DNA from 3 places in the Eubacterium limosum genome. Region 1 is predicted to be linked to each of the others. Evidence: riboswitches for the same ligand, from Rfam matches in the RefSeq annotation. Region 1 holds a riboswitch; each other region holds the start of a gene.

Region 1 (3,226 bases):
GCTGTTCCAAATGCTGGTGCCCGAAGGGTATGGCGGCGTTCTGATCCTGGTTCTGGGCTATATCGGCAATTACCAGTTTGCCAAGCCTTATAAATATCAGCAGGTCATTAACTTCATGAGCGCTCTTTTCGCATCGCTGGTGCTCTTTGACCTTACCTCGGCTATTATCAACCGGGTGCTCTGCCTGCTGACCGGTATTCTGATCGTTGTTGTCATCCGCCATCTGGGAGCCTTTGCCCGAAAAACCTTTTTCAGCCCCATGGCGCCTGACCCCAAGAATTAGAAACTTTATATAAAGGATGGGTAAGCACCCATCTCAGAGTGGCAAAAAACCTGAGAGACGAAGTCTTTTACCTAAGGAAGAAAAAAGCGTCCTGCGGGCACCACCTTCACACGGATAGCTTCTTTACTAAATTGGATGCCTGATCTCGCCGGTGTCCGGCTGTGACGGTAAAGGGGCACGATTCCTGGCCGTTCACCTCAACGCCTAGACCTTTTTTCTTATCTGGATAAAAGGCGTAGTCTCGGTCTGTGCCACTTTTTTGACACGCTAGGATGGGTAAGCACCCATCTTTTTTTATTTCCAATTGAAAATCGGCACAAGTTCTGATAAGATTAAAGATACCCACAACATTTAGGAGTAAATGCTGATGAAACCACTAAAACTATGGAAACGAATGGCGCTTCGCGGTAAAGTACTCACCATTATTTTACTGCTTCTGCTGATTTCTGTGATTGCCGGGATCGGCGCCGCTGTTTATCATATACCGCTGTTGGTTCAAAACCGGGCGGTTCAGTCTGTCAACGCACTTTTCACTGAAAACGATGCAGGGCTGGCCGAAGGCGTTGCGCAGAATACCGGCCAGATCTCTGACAGCATTAAAAAAGCCAATCAGGTCAAGGACGAGGCCATGCGCAGCTTTCTGCTGCAGCGCACCTCCACTGCCCAGAAAATGGCCGATGCCATCAATGGGGTTTCTGCCCTTTATCAGACAAAGGAAGACGGGTCCCGCGTGGTCGTGAGGACCATACAGCCGTTCCAGATTGACAATATCAATAAAAATCTGGCCGAGCTGGACGCCATGGGAAAAACAGATTTCACGGCAGCGGTCCGGCAGGATTTTGCCGACGCTCAAAACCAGTACAATATTTACAAGCAGATCAACGATCTGCTCAACGCCCAGTTTACAGACGGGTCGGCCCGAAACGCGCTTTCTGAGGACGCCTCCTCGGATGCCTGCGACGAGGCTCAGGAGCTGGTGGCTCAGCTTGAAAACCCCGATACCCAGACGGATATGAATTTTGCGATCAGCCAGGTGAGAAAAAAGGTTGAGGAGCAGGAAGCCGCCCAGGAGGCCGCCCGCATCGCTGAAGAAGAAGCCCGCGAGGCCGAACGAAAGGCTGAGGAGGAGGCTAAAAAAGCCGAGGAAGAAGCGAAAAAGAAAAGTAATCCTGCCGATCAGATCAAGGACGCCATCAATTCGGTCATAAAACCCAATAAAACAGAATAATCAGAACCTCCCATATGGGAGGTTCTTTTTGTTTAAGGCGGCTAAAAATGGATATATTAAACAAGAATCTTTTTAAATCCAATAAAGGAGTGAATAACTTTGACTGAAAAAGAACTGATTGAAAAAGGCTATAAAAAATACACCGGCAAGGATATTGACGTTTTCTATAATAAAGACATGTGCTGCCACTCAGGTAATTGTACCCACGGCAACGGAGAGGTATTCAAGGTCTGCCGCAGGCCCTGGATTCTGCCCGACAACGCCCCAGCCGAGGAGGTAAAGTCTGTTGTTGAAGCCTGTCCCAGCGGCGCCTTACAATATATTATGAAAAAATAAATTTCTGAAATTGTTCTCATCTTTACACGGACAGCGCGTTCCGTTATAATGGTCTCAGGGCGATGGAGTTCGCCTAAACCGCATAATGCTGATGACTCCTGTTTCTTACGGAAGCAGGAGCTTTTTAATTTTTTGACAAGGAGTGTAACAGCATGTTTGAAGTTTTATCTGTAGGCGTGGGCGGCTTTGTAGGCGCCGCGCTCCGCTATCTTATCTCCAGCGGTATTGCCCGCTTTATGGACAGCCGGCTGCCTCTCGGAACCCTGTGCGTAAATGTGTTCGGAGGCCTGCTCATGGGCTTTATTATGCAGTGGAGCCTCCAGAGCGCCGGCCTCTCGCCCAGGATGCGTCTCTTTCTGACCACTGGTCTTTTAGGCGGCTTTACCACCTTCTCGACCTTCAGCTACGAGACCATGAGCCTGATCGGCGAGGGTGCCTGGATAACCGCAGCGGCCAATGCCGGGCTCAACCTGATTCTGAGCCTTGCCGGCGTCATCGCCGGACAGCTGCTGGCAAAAACAGTCCTTGCCTCTTAACCCGAGTTCAGGGACTGCACAAATTTTTTTCTTTTAAAAAAACATCCTCAAAAGACTCAAAAGGCCCGGGAATTTCCCGGGTCCTTATTTTTTATCTTCCTCCGGCGGCTTTTCTACCTTTACAGATACCTTAAACAGATAATCATCCGGGTTCCGGACAGCGATCTCATCCAATATGGATTCCCGGTAGCCGCAGCCGTCAATGGCCAGGCTATTTTCCTCAATATAAGCATTGATCCGCTCATACAGCTCATCAACGCTGTCATAATTTCCGTAGATGTAGCCCACTGCGTAATAGCCCGCAGGCTTGAGGCCAATGTGCGGCAGCGCCATGGGTTCATCCAGCCTTGCAAAATACCAGGTCGGGAAATGCCATTCACCCTTCAGCAGGCTCTCCATGGACACAATATCCCCCACCGGATAGCCATAGCTGATGTTGTAGAGCGCGCAGTACTCATAGAACTCCTGGATAACATCCCAGATCGACTCATCATCGACGTTTGAGATGTCCGGGCTGATAAAAATACGCTCAGCCGGCATATATTCTACGGAGATCCGTTCCGTGTCAATGGTACTGCTGGCGCGGGTCATCTCGATTCTGGACCCCATCATATCGCTGATCCTCTTGAGGCTGCGGATCTCCGCGTCAATCTTGGCCTTTCGCTCCTCAAAGAGCGCCACCAGCCTTTCAGGGGTTCTCTCATCCAGATAAATCTTGATCGCTTTTAAGGGCGTCCCAATTTCTTTCAGGGCATAAATCGCACTGATAACATCCAGCTGCGGATAAGAATAATAGCGGTATCCGCTTTCAGTATCCACTGCCTCGGGACAGAAAAGGCCGAT
Region 2 (3,226 bases), 900 kb from region 1:
GCTGCCCATAAAGACAATGTTCGTATAATCGGTGACGGTGCCAGCTGTGCCGTCGCAGGCAAGTGGGGTTTTTTCGGTGGGTTCGCTTTCGCCGGTCAGGGCCGCCTGGCTGACGAACAGATCCTTGGCGTGGATAATCCGCGCGTCCGCGGGGATCATGTCGCCGGCGGAGAGGTGGATGATGTCCCCGACGACGGCCTCGTCCAGAGGGATCTCCTGGGTGGCGCCGCCCTCGCGGTCAACGGTGCAGGTGGTTGTGATCATGCCCAGCAGCTTTTCGGCCGCGCTGCCGGAGCGGGATTCCTGAAAAAAGCGCAGGGTTCCTGAGATCAGAACCATGGTCAGAATAATGACGACAGTCTGCAGGCTGAAGTCATCCGGTGAATTCTGGATAAGCGGCAGAATAATGTCGGTGATCGCGGACACAAAGGCAAGGCAGAATAAAATGGCAGTAAAGGGATTAATGAAGGCTTCCGCCAGCCTTCTCGGCAGTGTTTTCTTCTTTTCATGGGTGACTTTGTTGTTACCATAGGCGCTGCGGCTGGCGGTTACATCCTTTTCCGTCAGGCCCCCCAGCGTGGTATTGAATTTTTTTAAAACCGCAGGGATTTTGCTGGCCGCCGCAAAATGGATGACTGCGCTGGCCTGTTCTCTGCGGGCAGCGCTGTCAATTCTCTTTTTTACAGCTCCGTTGTTTTTTTGAATCCTGTTCATGGGTCCATACCTCCTGATAATAATGGTGCGGTGCGTGAATGCAGGGCTTGCTTACTCCGATTTGTACCAGCCTGAGTGGTTGATAAAAACAATATCAAGGCCGGTCAGGATAAACCAGGCAATCATGCACCACATGAACGCAGCGTGGTGGAACGCCGGGTTAAAGCCAGCGGCCAGAAATACAGCGCTGGCAGCGCCCACCACACATCCGATGTTCCGGCTGAGCCGGTCAATGCGTATTTTGCTTTTTTCGCGTTCGGACATTCTCTGCCAGACGTTGAGCCAGCCAGGGGTCAGACCGGCGAAAAAGGCAGCTCCGGCCGCCAGAAAGATCAGCCCGAAAATAATGCAGTATAGGTTCATTGGTGCCACACTCCTTCTGTGTTTCTGGGAAAGGCTGAAAAAGGGCATAAAAAAACCACCGCCTTATGCCGCTTCAGCGCATATCCCCTCATTTCCGAAAGCTTCCTGGGGTTTGGGTATGCAACAGTGAGTGGAAAACATAAACGATGGAAAACAGATTATGGAAAAAAGGCAGAGGTATCAACACCCAGAGGGCAGTCTGCCGCCTGGGGATACGGCGGGCACGCCGCCTGCCTGCAGGCCTGCTTTTCTGATCGTTTTGTCGGGTCCGCTGTTACTGCAACTGTCCAAGGTGTTTCATCTCCTTCCGTTAATTTCTTAAGCTGTGCCCGTAAGCACTTTAACAGTATACGCACAGCGGCTATAAAATCCTATGGTTAAAACCTTGCGATTTTCTTGCCAAACCGCAAGAAAACCAAAGAGGGTTTGACAGCCGCCGGGTTCCGTGTTATATTATAGGCAGGTGATGGAGTTCACCTTGACCGCGTAAGCTGATGACTCCTGTAAATTCTGAGAGGATTTGCAGGGGTTTTTTTATTGCTCCTTTTATCCTCAGCAAAAAGGAGTAATGACAATGAATACCAGTATTTTATGGCCAACGCCCCAGGACGAAGTGTCCGCTATGCCAGATTATTTTGTGGATCTGAACCTTGACCAGCTGCTTGAGCGCATGATAGGGGCAGAGGATCGCTGCCGCCTGCGCCCGCTGTATTACACGCTGTGCGGCGACAGGGAGGCGGTCGCCTACCGCCAGGCCGCTTTTCGGGACTGTATGAGGCCGGAAATAAAGGCCGCGTCCGACCAGTTTACAGAGCAGATGGCGGAAGTACGAAGACAGTTAAAGCTGGCCCGGAGTTTGTCGGACACCTGGAACCAGCGGGGATGGTTTTTTGAGGCGGCAGCGCTCTACTGTGAGGCGGTTGAGGGCCTGAGCGGCGTGTTTCAGGCCTCTGCCCTGGACTCGACCGCCCTCACAGGCCTGCGGCGCTGGCTGGCCGCCTATGCCCAGAGCCGGCGCTTTGTCTGCATGAAGTCGGAAATAGCCGTAGTGAGGGAGGCGCTTGGAAAAGTATATCTGCGGCTTAATATTAACGGGACCACCATCCGTGTGGGAAAGGGCAAGGCGGAGCCAGAGGATTATGGCGCGGTGGTCGGGCAGTGTTTTGAAAAGCTTTCGGAAAGCCCCTATGACCCGTCGGAAATGCGCTTTCGTGTCAGTGCGCGCTTAAACCATATCGAGCGCGCGATTCTTGGACAGGCGGTGGACGATTACCCCGAAGCCTTTGGCGCCCTGGGGGCGTTTTGCGGGGCGTATCCGGATTTTCTGGAGGCGGAAGTTTTGGGCTTCGAGCGTGAATACTGTTTTTTACAGGCCTATCTCCGCTATATCAAACCCCTTGAGGACAGCGGCTTGCCCTTCTGTGTGCCGGAAGTAGCCAGAGGCGGCGGTCTGGCGGTCAGAGATGCCTTTGATCTGGTGCTCGCAAAAAAGAGCGGGGGACGGGGCATAGTGGTCAACAGCTGTGTAACCCGGCCAGGGGAGCGTATTCTGGTGGTTTCAGGCCCCAATCAGGGCGGAAAAACCACCTTTGCCCGGATGCTTGGCCAGCTGTGCTGTCTGGCGGCCCTGGGATTGCCAGTCCCCGGGGCATCGGCAGCGCTCTTTCTGCCGTCGCGGATATTCACCCACTTTGAGCGCGGTGAGGACAGCCGCGGCCAAAACGGGAAGCTTCAGGACGACCTGCTCCGTGTCCATGCCATCCTGGCCCAGGCAGACGCCCACAGCCTGGTCCTCCTGAATGAAATTTTCACCTCCACTGCGCTGAAGGACGGACTGGCCCTTGGCCGGAAAGTCTTTGCGCGGCTCCAGGCCCTGGGGGCGTATTGTGTCTGCGTAACCTTTATGACCGAGCTGTCCAAATACAGCAAGACAACAGCCAGCTTTGTGAGCACCCTCGACGCCGGAACAGCGGAGCGGTCCTTTAAAATCCTGCGCAGGCCGGCGGACGGGCAGTCCTATGCCCAGGCTCTCGTAAGGAAATACTGCCTGCGGGAGGCAGACATCAAAAGGCGGGTGAGCTCATGAAGCCCCACATGCTGTACCCCGATCAGGACCTGCTGGTCCAGAAAAATCTGAAGGCCCACCAGG
Region 3 (3,226 bases), 900 kb from region 1:
GTTCTTCCGTACTGGTCAACATAAGTGGAGCTCATAAAAAGATCGGCGCAATTTTGTGCCGATGTCTCCCGCCTCAGCAGGGTGATACGCCTCAGCACGCTCTTGTGGGCCCGCTCAAAGTCCCGGGCTATCTGCCGGCTCCCTACCACCGGGCGGTTTTTCCACAGGGTGACTTCAATCATTTTGTCCGTTTTTGAATTTTCTGCACAATGAACAAGGCCGCGGGATGTCTCCGGACCTTTGTTTTGGGTTTTCATCATTGTACCTCCTCAAGCATCAGAAATTTCATCTTTTTGAGATGATACCGTGAGTTTACCCTATTCCTATGTCAATCACATCCTAAACCCAGTGCAAACCCCCGCCCCGGCCGGCGGCCCTTCCCACCACCCGGGCAAGCCAATTTTCACCGCCTCCGGCTATATTTCTCAGACGCTCCAGGGGACTCTCCGTCCTGCCAGCCACTTCGTTAACGTTTTCACAATCCGGCATAAAAAGCCCGCAGGACAGCACAAAAGCGGCCAGGCCGAGGAGCCATCTGTAAATGCGGTGAATGGTGTTGTCAGCGCAGGGCACATCGCGGCGGCCCTCGGCAATGGCCTGGTGCACCTCCGCGCTGTATTGGCGTCTGGGCACAACACCCTGGGGCAGGTTGCGCTGCGGGCGTGTGTGCAGCTCGCAGGTCTCGCAGGTGCAGACCAGACGGCGCGGCCGCATCTCCCTCCGGACGCCGTCCATACCGATAAGCACGCGCCAGAAGTGGTCGCGCACACTCATAGGCGCGCTGCACCGCGGGCAGTCCGGCATCTCCTCGTAAACAATCTTCAGGAGCTGCCGGGCTTCATGTCCCTCGCCGCCGGTCTCCCCTTTCACAATAAGCTGTGCTTTAGATATGAGCATATTTTTCTCCCCGGGACTCCCGGGCGCCGCAGGCCAATAAAAAAACCGGCACACAGCGCCCATTGAGCGTCTGTGTGCCGGTTGATTGACATGTGTCCCGGAAACCATTATTTATTTTGGTAGCTTTACCACTTTAATGCTGTTTTTTCATTAGGGATATTATATCACATTCGGTTTGTTTTGTCTCGATTTTTTTATGCGCTGAGTTTTTCTTCCGGTCATTTTTCTTTATTCCAGCGGCCAATAGGGTTTTACTGTCCGCGGGCTGTGTTTTTATCTGGGCTGTGTTTCCACTTTTTCCAGCGAATAGGCCACCACAGCCGGGTGCAGGAGATGGAGGTTCTCAAGATTTACATGGTCGGCCCTGCCAAAGCTGTACCCGATTTCCAGATCGATCTCACAGTGCTCTCCCGCATGGCAGGTGTAATGCACGTGTTTATTGTTTGGCGCCGGTGCGCTCCAGGCGCCGCCGTCCGGGTTAAAGACTGCGTGGTTCAGCCGCACATCGCCCTCCAGAACCTGGATAGCACACCGGCATTTTCCTGGGCTCACAGGCAAAAGGCAGAAGCCGGAGCCGGGACGAAGCTGTCCGGACAGGCGGACAATTCCCTTGTTTTTTGAATACTTTGGCCGTGTAAGCATAAATGTCCCTTCTTTCTCGCAATAAAAAAAGCGGACAACCCCCATTGATGTAGAAGTTATCAGCCTGCGCGTTTTTGGAAATCCACGGGAAACTTCATTCCCTTGTCGTTCTTTTTGGATTTATTATACCATATTTCGGAAATTATTCAAGTTTTTTGTAAAACGCGCAGAACTAAACAGCGAGAAGCCGGGAAAGACTCCCGGAAACCGTCCGCTCTCAAAATGAGATATGTCAGGGGAACTTTCAGATTTGGGACGATTTCCCGGGGGGCGGGTTTTAGTACAGCCTTCGGCGCTTTTTACACGTCAAGCTGGTTTTTTAATGCTTCGTACAATTTGAGCAAAGGGTTATAGTACAGCATAAGCGCACCTCCTGTCTAAATGGTTTGTCCCGGCGATTTATGCCGGTGCTCAGAAGCTATCAGAGGCTGGCTGTCAACCACAGTTAGGAGGAAGCTTCATTCCTCAGCCGTTTAAATTCCAGAGCTTTTTTCCTGTATGGGCTTGCGCCTCTCTGCTCCGGCGGCGGCTTTTTTGTCAAGGGCTGTTTCGATCTGACGGCTGTAATCCATCAGCACAGCGCGCTGCCTTTCCAGGACGCTGACGGTGTCGTCTGTCGATGCTTTCACCTCGGCTCTCTGTACAAGGGTTTTGGCCATAAAGGCGTCCAGGGCGTCCTCCACAGCGCCGACCTCTTCCTGGAACTGTTTACCAAACTGGCGCTGGCTCTCCCTCAGCCGGTAGCGGTTATCGCTTAAAAGGCTGGTAAAGCCGCGTTTCAGGCTCTCCTCTGCCGCGGTCTGTGCCTGCTTAAGCAACCGTGCCCGCGCCCTTTTAGGCGGCAGTAAAAACACCAGGCGGTCTGGACTCAGGGCCAACTCCGCCTGGTAGGGAAACACCTCAAAACGGAGGTCGCTGGCGGCTGACAGGGTATGGGCCTCAGCGGTAAATATCTCCGCTGCCTGAAAGCAGGCGCTGATCTCCCGGTAAAGGGTGCGGGTTATTTCCTGAAGGGCCTGGCTGAAGCTGTTGGCGGCCGCTTCGTAGTCTGCCCGCATTCTGGCAAGGTTCTCCTCCCCGGCGCAGGCGACTGCCGCGGACACCTCCCGCTCGACCGCCGAGCGCAGGGCCTTGTCAAAGGCTTTTGGCGGCAGGTCGCCGCTCCTGCCGTTGAGGTCGTCCAGTACAGCACCCAGAGTCCTGAGCGCTTCGGGCCTGCGGCGGTTTAATTGGGCCTCAAGGTCACTGATCAGCTGGTCGCTGGCCATCTGCATAAGGTAAACGGCCTCGTCGGCCATGCGCCGGGCCTTCTGTTTTGTGCTTTGCAGGTTTTCCGAAATGGCCTGGAGCTGTTCAAGGGGCATCTCATAGGCTGACTGTGAAAGGGCCAGCTTATGCTCTGCGGTTATTAAAGCCCTGGCGGCTTTGCGGGCTACAGAGTCTGCCAAAAGGTGTGTGCCCATTCTCTCAAAATCCTCAAATATCCGGTTCATCAGCCGCTGTATACCCTCATCTTCCGGCGTGGCCGCGCTGATGGGGTATATGGCGCTCTCCTGTCCGCCCATGAGCTTCTCCAGCTGGGCCTGGCAGTAATCCAGATAGCGCCGGAGATCTTCCCCGCTGATAGTATCGGTTTTATTCACTGCGAAGTAAAGCCGTACCTGGTCCTTTTGCAGCTGTTTAATAA

What was found. A riboswitch is a leader RNA that binds a small molecule or an ion and turns the genes downstream of it on or off. The one in region 1 is predicted to bind fluoride.
Region 2: linked by a shared signal. The riboswitch ahead of B2M23_RS11090 (MutS-related protein) and the one ahead of crcB (fluoride efflux transporter CrcB) in region 1 are both predicted to bind fluoride.
Region 3: linked by a shared signal. The riboswitch ahead of B2M23_RS11105 (hypothetical protein) and the one ahead of crcB (fluoride efflux transporter CrcB) in region 1 are both predicted to bind fluoride.

What each region holds. Positions count from the first base shown of each region.
Region 1 is NZ_CP019962.1:1,469,451-1,472,676, reverse strand. Features, by position in the region: gene B2M23_RS06845 (FUSC family protein) at 1-283, shown strand, start outside; gene B2M23_RS06840 (hypothetical protein) at 651-1,511, shown strand; gene B2M23_RS06835 ((4Fe-4S)-binding protein) at 1,611-1,847, shown strand; fluoride riboswitch at 1,897-1,955, shown strand; gene crcB (fluoride efflux transporter CrcB) at 2,000-2,383, shown strand; gene B2M23_RS06825 (MerR family transcriptional regulator) at 2,468-3,226, opposite strand, start outside.
Region 2 is NZ_CP019962.1:2,365,434-2,368,659, forward strand. Features, by position in the region: gene mgtA (magnesium-translocating P-type ATPase) at 1-714, opposite strand, end outside; gene B2M23_RS11080 (DUF3784 domain-containing protein) at 766-1,077, opposite strand; fluoride riboswitch at 1,531-1,588, shown strand; gene B2M23_RS11090 (MutS-related protein) at 1,652-3,163, shown strand; gene B2M23_RS11095 (MutS-related protein) at 3,160-3,226, shown strand, end outside.
Region 3 is NZ_CP019962.1:2,370,647-2,373,872, reverse strand. Features, by position in the region: gene B2M23_RS11115 (Rha family transcriptional regulator) at 1-260, opposite strand, end outside; gene B2M23_RS11110 (DUF6431 domain-containing protein) at 340-897, opposite strand; gene B2M23_RS11105 (hypothetical protein) at 1,171-1,539, opposite strand; fluoride riboswitch at 1,583-1,650, opposite strand; gene B2M23_RS11100 (dynamin family protein) at 2,013-3,226, opposite strand, start outside.